Regions from separate parts of the Oceanobacillus sp. FSL K6-3682 genome, predicted to be linked through region 2. Evidence: riboswitches for the same ligand, from Rfam matches in the RefSeq annotation. Region 2 holds a riboswitch; the other holds the start of a gene.
What was found. A riboswitch is a leader RNA that binds a small molecule or an ion and turns the genes downstream of it on or off. The one in region 2 is predicted to bind lysine.
Positions count from the first base shown of each region.

Region 1: it holds a riboswitch for lysine, as region 2 does, so the genes downstream of both, dapA (4-hydroxy-tetrahydrodipicolinate synthase) here and MHH51_RS16520 (Na+/H+ antiporter NhaC family protein) in region 2, are expected to answer to the same signal.

Region 1 is NZ_CP150263.1:2,651,322-2,657,758, reverse strand. It holds gene MHH51_RS13295 (dynamin family protein) at 1-303, shown strand, start outside; gene MHH51_RS13290 (5'-3' exonuclease) at 322-1,218, shown strand; gene MHH51_RS13285 (PH domain-containing protein) at 1,519-1,932, shown strand; gene cysK (cysteine synthase A) at 1,948-2,871, shown strand; lysine riboswitch at 3,060-3,240, shown strand; gene dapA (4-hydroxy-tetrahydrodipicolinate synthase) at 3,483-4,364, shown strand; gene MHH51_RS13270 (DUF819 family protein) at 4,545-5,771, shown strand; gene MHH51_RS13265 (CAP domain-containing protein) at 6,421-6,437, shown strand, end outside.
Region 2 is NZ_CP150263.1:3,319,631-3,326,067, forward strand. It holds gene MHH51_RS16515 (sodium-dependent transporter) at 1-1,305, opposite strand, end outside; gene MHH51_RS16520 (Na+/H+ antiporter NhaC family protein) at 1,579-3,141, opposite strand; lysine riboswitch at 3,380-3,555, opposite strand; gene yunB (sporulation protein YunB) at 3,601-4,392, opposite strand; gene MHH51_RS16530 (DUF1805 domain-containing protein) at 4,608-4,916, opposite strand; gene MHH51_RS16535 (bifunctional UDP-sugar hydrolase/5'-nucleotidase) at 4,999-6,393, opposite strand; gene MHH51_RS16540 (sulfite exporter TauE/SafE family protein) at 6,407-6,437, opposite strand, start outside.

The DNA.
Region 1 (6,437 bases), 670 kb from region 2:
TTATTTGGTAAATTTAAAGATACAAAAACGTTCTTTGTACAAAATCAAAAGGAAGAGATAAAGGAGCAGCTATACGCAATCATAGAGTCAGGCGTCCAGGATTTTGTAGAAGAAGGTGTTAAATTAATCGAGTCGTCCTATCAGGAACAGTGGAATAATCGGATTCATCAAGAAAAGTCAGTCCTTGTACAAGAAGCGGATATACTTTATCAGCAATTTATTGACCGTTTATTTGTGGAAGTGGATATGGATGATCTGACAGATAGAAAAGAACAAATGGATCTAATTTTAGATCGATACTAAAGAGGGAGGAAATGAAGCATGACAGCAAATAAAGTTTTATTAGTAGACGGGATGGCACTCCTGTTCCGGGGATTTTTTGCAACATCTTTCCGGGGGAATTTTATGTATAATTCAAAAGGAGTTCCGACTAATGGTGTTTACCAATTTTTACGCTATTTAACAGATGCCATTCAAACTTTCGGACCATCCCATGTTGTCTGCTGCTGGGATATGGGAAGCAAAACATTTCGGACAGAGATGTATGATGGGTATAAAGCAAATCGGGATGCACCGCCTGTGGAATTAATTCCACAGTTTGATTTGGTAAAAGAAATTGTACAATCTTTTGATATTCCTAATATAGGGTTAGAAAATTTTGAAGCGGATGATTGCATGGGTACACTTGCAAATATATATAATCCGGAAAATGAAGTGTTTATTCTTTCTGGTGATCAAGACTTGCTTCAATTAGTAAAAGAAAATATCCGTGTTATTATTATGCGGAAAGGCCAGGGGAATTATGAGGTCTTTGATAAGGATAATTTCTATGAGAAAAAGGCTCTTTCTCCAGCACAAATCATTGATTTAAAAGGATTGATGGGAGACTCCTCGGATAATTATCCTGGAGTAAAAGGAATTGGAGAAAAAACAGCCTTAAAATTGCTGGAGGAATTTGAAACCATCGATGGTTTAGTAGAGAATATTGAAAGGCTCCCAAAAGGAATACAAAGTAAATTACAAGCCGATATGGATATGCTTTATTTATCACGGCAATTAGCGGAAATAAAATGTGATGTTCCAATTAGCTGTGATTTAGAAGGTTCCAGATGGGATTTTAAAGAAGATAAAGTGATAACCGAATTAGATAAACTTGAATGGAAGCATCTGGATCGTTTACTTGCTCCATTAAAAAATAAACCATCTGTATCATTTTAAATTAATTAATTCTTTGGTGAGGGGGGGTATGCTTTATACCGGGCATAGGTATAGAACATACCCCCCTCCTTTCATTTTATGTTGAAGGATATCAGACCTAGGTGGAGATTATTTATACTTATAGAAGTGAAAAAGGATGAAAACCCCTGCGTTCTTTATAGAGAACGAAAGGGTTCGGGTGATATAAGTTATTCTTATTGTATAAATTTAACATATGGAAATAATGTTGAAATTTGGTATATACACTTTCAGTGGCTATAATGGAAGATGAGATATTGTTAGGATGAATGGGGGAATATAATGTATTTTGAATCGAAAAAAGATACCTGGATGGTGGTTATTCTTTGGGCTGTTGTGCTTAGTGGTGTGTTTATTCCATTACTGAAAGGCCAGATAATTAATTTAATCATTATGCTAATACTATGCAGTATATTGCTTTGGTTTTGGTTCCGTACAGGGTATAAGATTGATAAAGACCGTTTAATTGTCTATTATGGGCCGATTCGTCAAACGATTTATATAGAAAATATGGAGTTAATTCTCCTGGCGAAGATGCCGATTATTGCCCCGGCGCTATCTCTAGATCGTATACAAATCCGAAGCGGAAAATATGATTTAATTGCAATCTCACCGAAGGATAAATTTACCTTTGTAGAAGAACTGATGAAGATAAATCCAGATATTTCAGTAGATAAGCGTTTATTAAAAGAATAGAAGGAGGCGGCAATTATGAGAGTTGTAGATAATATTACAGAATTAGTAGGAGAGACACCCATGGTTGAGCTAAATAAACTGCAGCCAGAAAATGCAGCAAAAATTTATGTGAAGCTGGAAATGTTTAATCCGAGCGGAAGTGTAAAAGACCGGGCTGCAACTCATATGATTCATATTGCAGAGCAGGAGGGACTTATAAAACCGGGAGATACAATTATTGAACCGACAAGTGGAAACACAGGAATAGGATTGGCAATGGCAGCTTCTGCAAAGGGTTATCAGGCAATTCTTGTGATGCCCGATAATAGTACAGAAGAGAGAAGAAATCTTTTGAAAGCATATGGTGCAAAGGTAGTTTTAACACCAAGTAATGAAAAAATGCCGGGCGCCATAAAAAAAGCACTGGAATTGCAGGTGGAAATACCAAACAGTTTTATTCCCCAGCAATTTAAAAATATTTCGAACCCTGATGCTCATCGTAAAACAACTGCACTGGAAATTTTAAAGGATATGAATAATCAATTAGATGCCTTTGTCTGTACTGCCGGTACAGGGGGAACAGTAACAGGTACGGGAGAATCGCTAAAAAAATTTATTCCGGATTTACATATTACTGTTGTTGAACCAAAAGGCTCTCCAGTCTTATCAGGGGGAGAACCTGGCCCGCATAAGTTAGTAGGAACAAGTCCAGGCTTCGTACCTGAGATTTTAAATACCTCCATTTATGATGAAATCATGCAAATCAATGATGATCAGGCATTGAATTTATTGCAGGAGCTTGCCCAAAAAGAAGGGTTATTTATCGGACCGTCCGGGGCTGCAGCCATTTACGCAGCCAGAGAGGTCGCCAAGCGTCTGAAGCCTTCACAAAAGATAGTTTGTATCGCGCCTGATACTGGAGAAAGATACTTGTCTATGGACTTTCTGCAAGAGAATTAATAATCAAGCAGGCGAATCACCTATTTTTTTATTTTGCATAGTTTACCAGTAAAGAAGTTGAACAATATTGGGCTTCTGCATCTTGGTGCGGTCGCTATAAAGCTTTTCTTACTCCATAAATATCTCTATTTTTCATTTGTTTTTCTTGCGTATTCCTGCTATAATACAAACAAATTCATTATTCATAGATGAACGATAGAGGTGCAAAGACCATCAGTAAATATGCAGAGGCAGAATAGGCTGGCGATGAAGCATATGGAAAGGGGAATTTGCCGAAGTATAATAAGCCGTATTCTTATTGTACTGGTACTGGGATTGAATAAATCCGGTGCTGTCATATAGGAAACTATGTGGAGGGCTATCAGCTGAGAGGACATTCAAATGTTTGTGCAGCAGCGGTCTCCGTTGGTGCTTTTTATTTTGTGGAAATAATGGAAGTAATGAATAATGATAAGAGAATCAAATAAATTCAGAAGCAGAAGGACAGAAAATAAAACTTTTTCTGCTTGTCTTTATTATTTTCCATCCTCTAGTTTTTTTAGTACTTTACTTAGGCGCTGTCCGTCTATTTTCATCAAGTGATGTTGATATTATACAAAGGGTGTGTTGTTATGAATTTTGGAAAAGTGGTCACGGCGATGGTAACGCCATTTAACGAAGAAAAAGAAATTGATTATAATGCATTAGATAATCTGATTGAATACCTTATTGATAATGGTTCAGATGGATTGGTAGTAGCAGGAACAACGGGCGAATCACCAACCTTGTCAAATGAAGAAAAGCTGGCATTATTTTCTCATACGGTACAAAAAGTAAATGGAAGGGTTTCAGTGATTGCAGGCACAGGCTCCAATCAGACAAAAGGCTCTATTGAGCTGTCACAAGCTGCTGAAAAAACAGGTGTTGATGCAATTATGCTCGTAACGCCTTATTATAATAAACCTTCTCAGGATGGTCTGTATGAGCATTTTAAAACAGTGGCAAACGCGGTTCAATTGCCAGTAATGCTATACAATGTACCTGGCAGAACTTCTGTAGATTTGGCAGCTGAAACAGCTATTCGTTTATCTGCAGTTGATAATATTGTGGCAATTAAAGATGCGAGTGGTGATATGGATAAACTGACAGAGATGGTGGCACAGACGGATGCAAGTTTTTCTGTATACAGCGGAGAAGATGCGATAACATTACCATCCCTTGCAGTCGGAGCCATAGGCATTGTTTCCGTTTCTGGACATATTATCGGTAATGAGATGCAAGAGATGATTGCGGCATATGAACAGGGAGCTGTGAAAAAAGCTGCTGCTATTCACCAGCGAATCCTGCCGGTAATGCAGGAAATGTTTGCAGCACCCAGCCCTGCACCCGTCAAAGCAGCATTAAATCGAATTGGCGTACATGTAGGAGGCGTCCGTTTGCCCTTGCTCCCATTAAATGATGAACAGCTGCAATCCTTAAATCATAAACTGGATTTATTTGAGAAAGTAAAATAAAAATTTTTGTTGAACCCTCTCTAAAACGTTTTAGAGAGGGTATTTTCAATTTTTTTCCATTTAAGTAACAGCTGACTATTTACTATAATTCTAAAAAAATACTCCACAATACCTGCGAAATTATTAACTTTAAATGGTAAAATATGAAACAAACCATAAAAAGAAGGGAATGAGGAGTTAATGAAAGAAACATTCATTCAAGCAGATGATACAATCACCCTTTGGGGGATTATCATTATCTGGGCATCTGTCAGTATTTTTTTAGAACAGCGTTATAGCTGGGCTTCCAAGGTTACAGGAGCAATTATTGCATTAGTGGGAGCAATGGTTTTATCTAATTTTGGTATCATTCCAACGGAGTCGCCGGTATATGATGCTGTCTGGTCTATTATTGTTCCATTAGCAATACCGCTTCTGTTGTTTCATGTTAATATTAAAAAAATATGGAAGGAAAGCAGCAGGCTGTTGCTTATTTTTCTGCTGAGCTCTATTGGTACGATTGCAGGAACAATTGTTGCCTTTTTCACTTTAAGGAATTACATACCTCTATTAGACCAATTAAGCGGTATTTTCAGTGCTACATATATTGGGGGAGGCGTGAATTTTGCAGCAATGGCTGCTAAATTTGAAACTCCTGGCGAAATTATTTCGGCGGCAGTTGTTGCTGATAATTTAATGATGGCATTATTATTTATCATGCTGATGGCTATTCCCGCCATGAACTTTATTAGAAAATGCTATCCAACGCCTCATATTGACGAAGTGGAGCAGAATCAATCAGCTGATGGTGATAAAACATTAGCAGAAAGCTTTTGGAAGAGAAAATCAGTCTCATTAAAGGATATGGCACTTTCTGTTGGAACAGCTTTTCTTTTAGTAGTCGTTTCTTTAAAAATTGCCGATTTCTTTGCCAGTATTATTCCAAGTGGAGAAGATGCATCCTTCTTCAATAACCTGTTAAACGGTTTAATCGGTGATCAGTATCTGGTATTAACAACACTTACTTTTATTGCCTTAGGAGTTTTTCCAAATTATTTTTCTGAATTAAACGGCAGTCAGGAAATTGGTACATATCTGATTCACATATTTTTCGTCGTTATTGGAGTCCCGGCATCCATCACGTTAATTATTAATACGGCACCATTATTGCTTGTTTTTGCGTTTATTATTGTCGCAATCAATTTAATACTTTCTCTTGTTTTTGGAAAGCTATTTAGAATGAGCTTAGAGGAAATTTTGCTGGCAAGTAATGCAAATATTGGCGGACCAACTACTGCAGCAGCGTTTGCGATTGCAAAAGGCTGGCGGCAATTAGTAGGTCCAATATTAATCGTCGGTACCCTGGGCTATATTATTGGAAACTATATTGGCACCTTCCTCGCTGTGTGGTTTGGAACCATGATGTAGAGATAGTCAAATCTGCTTCTGTCATTAATACAGAAGCAGATTTTTTTATTGCATAAATCAGTACCTCGAATCTCTTTTGCGAATTGACTTTTTCTAAAACCTTGTTTCCATTAAAGTATCTCATTGACTATTTCCTCCTTGTCGGGTGGGTGATTGAGTAAACTTGGTTAAGTATTTCAATCGTAGCATAGTCAAAGGGACTTTTTGTGTTTGAAATCATTATTTCATACACCAGGAAATTATAGAATAATTGCCTTGTGGATAACTATTTATAGAAAAGCAGCCGTGTCCAGCTCCGAGCGCCAAACTTTAGAGACTTCACGTCGCACTTATGCCCTGTGGGCGAAAGTCAACATCGGTTCGTCAACTTCACCGCGTTTTCTTTATCTCAGTTGCGCCGCTCCAATCTCTACGTTTTTAAGCAGGCGCTCTGCGCTTTTGTTCTCAAGAGCATTACTATGAAAAATGTTCAGATTTGTTGAAAGCAATTTGAACATAGTATAATTTAATATACGTCAGCAGGCAGACTGCTAATTTCAAGGATTAATAAAGACTGATTCAGTAAATAATAAAATATCAGTTGTAATCCTTTTGTTGCATCAAAGAGATTAAAAAGGTTGGGATAGCTATTTTTAAGCGATTATTTTTTTTGCTGTTAATTATACT
Region 2 (6,437 bases):
AACAGCTATGCTGATCGTCCACCATGAACCAAGACGAATATCTGAAATTTCATTGGCATGATTTTTAAGTATATTGGTTTTACGAAGAATCCAGGCAATTAAGACTACTTCAACAAGACCGATCATGGCCACACCGAATTGATTAATAAAATAATCAATATTATCTAAGAAGTATAAGCCGCCTTTAGAAGCGTATAATAATGAAAGTAGTGCTGCAAGACCTCCACCAAAAAGAACAGCTTTCGATCTTGAAATTTTGAATTTATCTACCAATGCAGCTACATAAGTCTCAGTAATAGACATTAAGGATGTTATTCCGGCAAGAGTCAACGATATAAAGAATAGCGCCCCGAACAACCCGTTAAATGCCGGCAATTCATTAATAATAGCAGGGAATACAACAAACGCAAGCCCAACTCCTCCAGCTACAACTTCATCCACACTAACACCAGCTGAAGAGGCCATAAATCCTAATATTCCAAATACACCAATTCCAGCTAATAGCTCAAAACCGGAATTTCCAAACCCGACAATAAATGCGTTATTCGTAATATCTGATTTTTTAGGCAAATAACTTGAATAAGTAATCATAATTGCAAAAGCAATAGATAAACTAAAGAAAATTTGTCCATATGCTGCAATCCATACACTTGGTGACAAAATTTGACTGAAATCAGGTGTAAAAAACGCATTCAAGCCTTCCATTGCACCAGGTAAAGTGACTGCTCTAATTACAACAACAAGAAATACAATAAGAAGTAAAGGAATAAAAATACGGTTTGCAACCTCAATTCCTTTTTTAACACCTCGGAATAAGATTCCAAGTACTAACAGCCAGGTAATAATCAGCGGAATTAACACGCCTGGTACCAAGCCGCCTATTTGACCAGGAATTTCAGCTAACTGCAGATACTCTCCAAATAAAAAACCTTCTGTATCTGCTCCCCAAGTTTGATTAAAAGAAAAGATAGAGTAAGATATTGCCCAGGCAATAATCACTGAATAGTATGTTGAAATGACAAATGCGACAAGTACTGCCCACCATCCGATAAATTCTGTTTTCTTATTAATTCTTCGAAACGTTAAAGGGGCAGATCCACGATACTTTTGACCCATTGCAAATTCCATAATTAAAATAGGAATACCTGCTGTCAATAAAGCAAATAAATAAGGTATAAAGAATGCTCCGCCACCGTTCTCATAAGCAACTGCCGGAAAACGCCATATATTTCCTAAACCAATCGCTGATCCGACAGCAGCCATTATAAACCCGGCTCGTGTTCCCCATTGTGAACGATTTTCCATCCATGATAACCTCCTTTTTAATAAGTAAATCATAATGAAAGCGCTTTTAAAATAGAATAATAACAAAAATCATTACTTTCAGACTATTCAATTGTATTATATCTCTTCCTCAACTTTTGTCAATATCCAATAATGGAAATTATAGTATTTAATTACAGAAAGATAAAAATCACATAAAAAAGCACCTAGTACAAAAGCTTATGCAGAAATATTGTATGACAATAGAAGATATTCAAAAAGCTTGGAATACTAAAATGTATTCCAAGCCCTTCGTTAAGATGCCTTCTTTTTTCTCTGAATAAATAATATCTGTGTAAACCAGACAATCCCTATCAAGAGAATAACCGTCAAAGCTAAAGCAACCCAGGTTGAATGGGTAAGTCCGACAACAAAGAAGCCGATTAAAGCTGTAAATGCTGCAATGAAAGCATACGGCAGCTGCGTAAGAACATGATCAATATGATGTGCACCTGCTCCAGTTGCAGATAAAACTGTTGTATCGGAAATCGGTGAACAATGATCTCCAAATACTGCTCCAGCAAGCACAGCCGCTAAGGCAGGTAAAAATAATTCCATATCTGTATTCGCCATAATTTCTGCCGCGATCGGAAGCATAATACCAAAAGTTCCCCATGATGATCCAGTCGCTAAAGCCATTAATCCGGCAATAATAAATAAGATTGCCGGCAGATAATCTGCTGAAATAGACGAGTTATTTACTAGGCCTGCTAAATAACTCCCTGTCCCTAATTCACCAATAATAGAACCGATCATCCAGGCAAGAATAAGAATATTAATTGCTGGAATCATTGTTTTAAAGCCTTCTACAAAAATTCTTCTCATATCTGAGCGAGGTTTTCTCTGCTTCATATGAAAAATAACTGAAGTAAGAACTGCTGTGACACCGCCAATAATTAAGGAAAGATTGACATCTGTATTTGCAAAAGCGTCTATGATGGATGCACTGCCTTCTGTTTCCCTTACCCCTGTTCCAATCATAGCAATCACCGTAACAATAAATAATACAATAATAGGAATAATTAGATGAAAAACTTTCCCGTCCCTATGCGGATCAAATACATCGCCTAAATCTCCCGATACTTGATTTCTTTTCGGATCAAGCAATTCTCCTTCTTCTCTTGCTCTTTTTTCATGTGTATACATTGGACCTATATCAAAATGAAAATACGCTACAATGAATACTAAAATAATTGAAGCAATAGCATAAAAGTTCAAAGGTATCATTTGTATAAATGCTTCAATCGGCTGAATTGTTGTAATACCATTTACTGCAAATAAACTGCCTAAAATACCAATAATATAAGCTCCCCAGCTTGATATTGGTGCTATTACTGTAACCGGAGCAGAACTGGAATCGATATAGTATGCCAGTTTTGCACGGGAAATATTTTGTCTGTCCGTCACAGGTCTCGCAATTTGTCCAACTGCTAAGCTGTTAAAATAATCGTCTATAAAAATAATCAATCCAATAACAGCAGTCATCAGCTCTGCACCGGTACGTGTCCTTACACGCTGCAGCATCCAGTCCCCAAAAGCTTTTGCTCCGCCGGATGCCTGCAAAAATGCAGTAAGCACCCCTAAGAAAAGGAGAAAACTAATTAATAATAGGTTCCCGGTTTCTATTGATCCATTTGCATAAAAAATAGTATAGAACACAGTCCATATTTCTTTTAATGTTGCCCCTATATGAAAATTACTTAATAATAATGCCCCTACTACAATCCCTGTTCCTATTGAGATAAGAACCTTTCTTGTTAACACCACTAATATCAGCATGACAATTGCAGGTATCAACGACCAAAATGTACCATCCATATTAAAACCTCCATCTATTTATTTCCCGGCTCAGGATAAATATCCCTGTGCTAGATTGACGACGCGCGGAGAATAAAAACAATTTAATAATCTCCTCCCGCGTTCACAACCGATTCGAAATAAGGAAACCAGACAAGGCAATTTCTGCAAAAAATGATGAAAATCTCCTTGTGAACGCAAAAAAACAATGATAGAAAATAACCTACCATTGTTTCACCAATTCACGTTATCCTCCATTTCGATCAGTAGTTCTCCATGTAAATTATTACATGACAGCATAGTACTTTTTCAGTAATATGCCAGCAATATAAAGTACGACCCCTTTATATACTTCGGCAAACTATCCTTTCTCCGGCAATCACAGTTGTCATTCTCCTGCTGGATACTTATATAATTTGCGCCTCTACCTCACCGATCTGATAAGGTTTTTATTCAACTAAACTGTACTATACTACATCTTTAATCCTTCTGCAAATCATCTTTCGGAATGGCAATATTCGGAACATTCCCATCTCCTCCATAAAAATCGGGTACTTTGCCCATAATTGCTCCTCCGTCCAAATAAAGTTCAGTATGTACTGTTCTTACTTCCGAAGTAAATGGCACAATAATCTGTACATCAGCTTCTACATTAATATACAAAGAGACCCAAGCTCCATTAATACCAAACTCTTCTTTTTTGTCTACAATATTCGTCCGTACAGCTCCGACAACCTCCATATTAATTGGGATTTTGGGGCCTAAATTAGCTAATACAGAATTCCCTGTTATTTGCCCTAAAGGAATCTCAATCAAAGTAGGATCTACTTGAGCCCTTCCTTCTGCACCACCCTCATAGTCATCTGGTTCATGCAGATTATGTTCAAATTCAAGCTGCTCTCCACGATTTACATAAGTAAAAAATTCTTCAACCCGGTCTGTAGCTACTCTGTTAACTTCACCGATGACTGCCGGGTTCCAGTTATATGTTACAAAATTTCCTTCATTATCATATGTGATTGTAACCATATCTTCAAATCCATAATCCTCTACATAATTAACAGCAGAATTAATCGCTCTTGTTGCAAATTCATCTGCTTTTCGTTTAGCAATATCAATAATAATCGGTTCAATTTTAACATTAATCAAGTAAAAGCTGAAACCAACCGCTGTAAAAAACAAGATAAATGTCAGCATCAGAATGGAGCGCCGGGATGGAGGCATTCTTCTTTTTCTTCTTGGCCGATATCGATACCGTTTTTTAAACCTCAACGAAACAACCCCCCTCCTTTATAATTTATGCATCTGTTGAAGTGAATTAGAACAATGTAAAGCGGATTAACATATACGCAATATTTTTTCTCATTCAGAATATTAGAAGAGGACACACAAACACCATTTCATGATATTGAAATACAAAAAACACTTTTTTCATTTCATACTAAAACAGCATGAATAAAAGAAGTGTTTTTTTGTCTTTAAACATATTATGATATTTTAAGCAATGCTTCCTTTCCGGTAATTCCTACTTCCCACCCGTGCTCCTTGGAAGCATCTGTAATTTTTTGTAATGGAGCATTCAACAATTGATCAATGGTTCTTACTCCCATTGCGCGGCCGGCAATGACATTTCTTTCTTTCAGCTTAGGTATTTCATTGAAAATATCAACATCCAGTGCTGCACACATAATGTACCCTATATCATTACTAATCGTTAATAAGGTTGTTTTTGGCAGCTCAACACTTACTGCTGTAAAAATAATTCCATCCACCTCAAGAGGTTCTACCGTAATCATAAAAAAAGCCCCCCTCTGTTATTCTCTCGTGATAAGTGTATGCAGAGAAGGGGGAGAACGTCACAAGTGGAAGTGACAGTGTCTAAGACTGCTTTACAGCATAGGCTAATAGATCACGTAAAAACTCTGGTACAAAATATTGTTTTTTCGCAGAACGGGCAATTTCCGGCAGCAGCTGGCCAAGGGTAAATACATCCGCAGTAGCAACATAGTAAGTTTTATCTGGATTAATCGGGTAACCATTTTCTGTATAAACCTGCTTTACATAAATATCACCATTACGATGAAAAGCTGTCTCTACCCTGATCCCAGAGAAAATCATTTTACCTAAAATTTCTCCCCGAAAGCCAAATCCTTTTAATTTCAGTTCTGTAAAAGAGGTAGAAAGCGATGCTCTGACTGTCTCTACAATTTCATCTCCTCTTAAATCAACAAGGACAGGATTAATCGGATGCGGACAAATCCGGTGAAGATCTCCTTTTGTAATTGCTCCAGCCGGCAGTGAATCTAATAATACCCCAGCATTCAGCATTGCGATATCTGCATTGGTCCATCTTTTGAGTACTTTTGTCAAAGATTGGATAATTGGCGTTTCTCCAAACCATTTTACCTCAAGAGGCTCTTCCACAACTGCTACTACCTGATCCAAATAATGATTTGCCTGCTGCAATAATTGCTGCAGATGCTCTTCAGTCTTCAAATCCTTTACGCTGTCTATTAAACTTACTGCATCCGCTTCTTTAGAGATAATCTGCTTCTTTTCATGATCCCAGATAACCTCTACTTCACCCATATAGTAACAATGCTTCCCAGCTGCAGTTATCAGGGTCTGATTTACCACTTCACCTTCTTCTAATAAGTGATGCGTATGTCCGCCAATAATAACATCAATATCCGGATATCTCCTCGAAATTTCCTGGTCCACTGAAATTCCTAAATGTGAAAGCAGAATAATCATATCTGTTTCTCTGGCTAATTCTTCTATATAGCTTTCAATAATGTCAAATTCATTTTCTACATTCCAGTCAAGCAGATTATAAAAAGCATTAAATGGAGCCGTTAAGCCTAATACTCCTATCCGTATACCGCTTTCTGTTGTAAATGTATGCGTACGTTTTAACCAAAATGGTGTAAACTCATCCATACTAAATAAATTACTGCACACAACTTGAAAATCCGCCTTATCATATAATTGATATAATTCTTGATGGGACAATGTGATACCCTCATTATTTCCAATCGTCACGATATCATAGCCTGCTTCATTTAATAACTCTACATTGGCCAGCCCACTTGAGGCTTCTGTAATAGGATGGGACCGATCCACATGATCTCCTACATCCATCGTAAAGTAAGATTCTTTATTTTGCTTTCTTAAGTCTTGCTTCTCTTTTAAAAATGCTGTTACTCTTGGCCACTGTTCAAAATTACTATGCAAATCGTTTGTATAGTAAAAATAAATTTTTTCTTCAGACATACTTCACCCGCCCCTAACCGATACCTTGTAAAATCATCCGAATT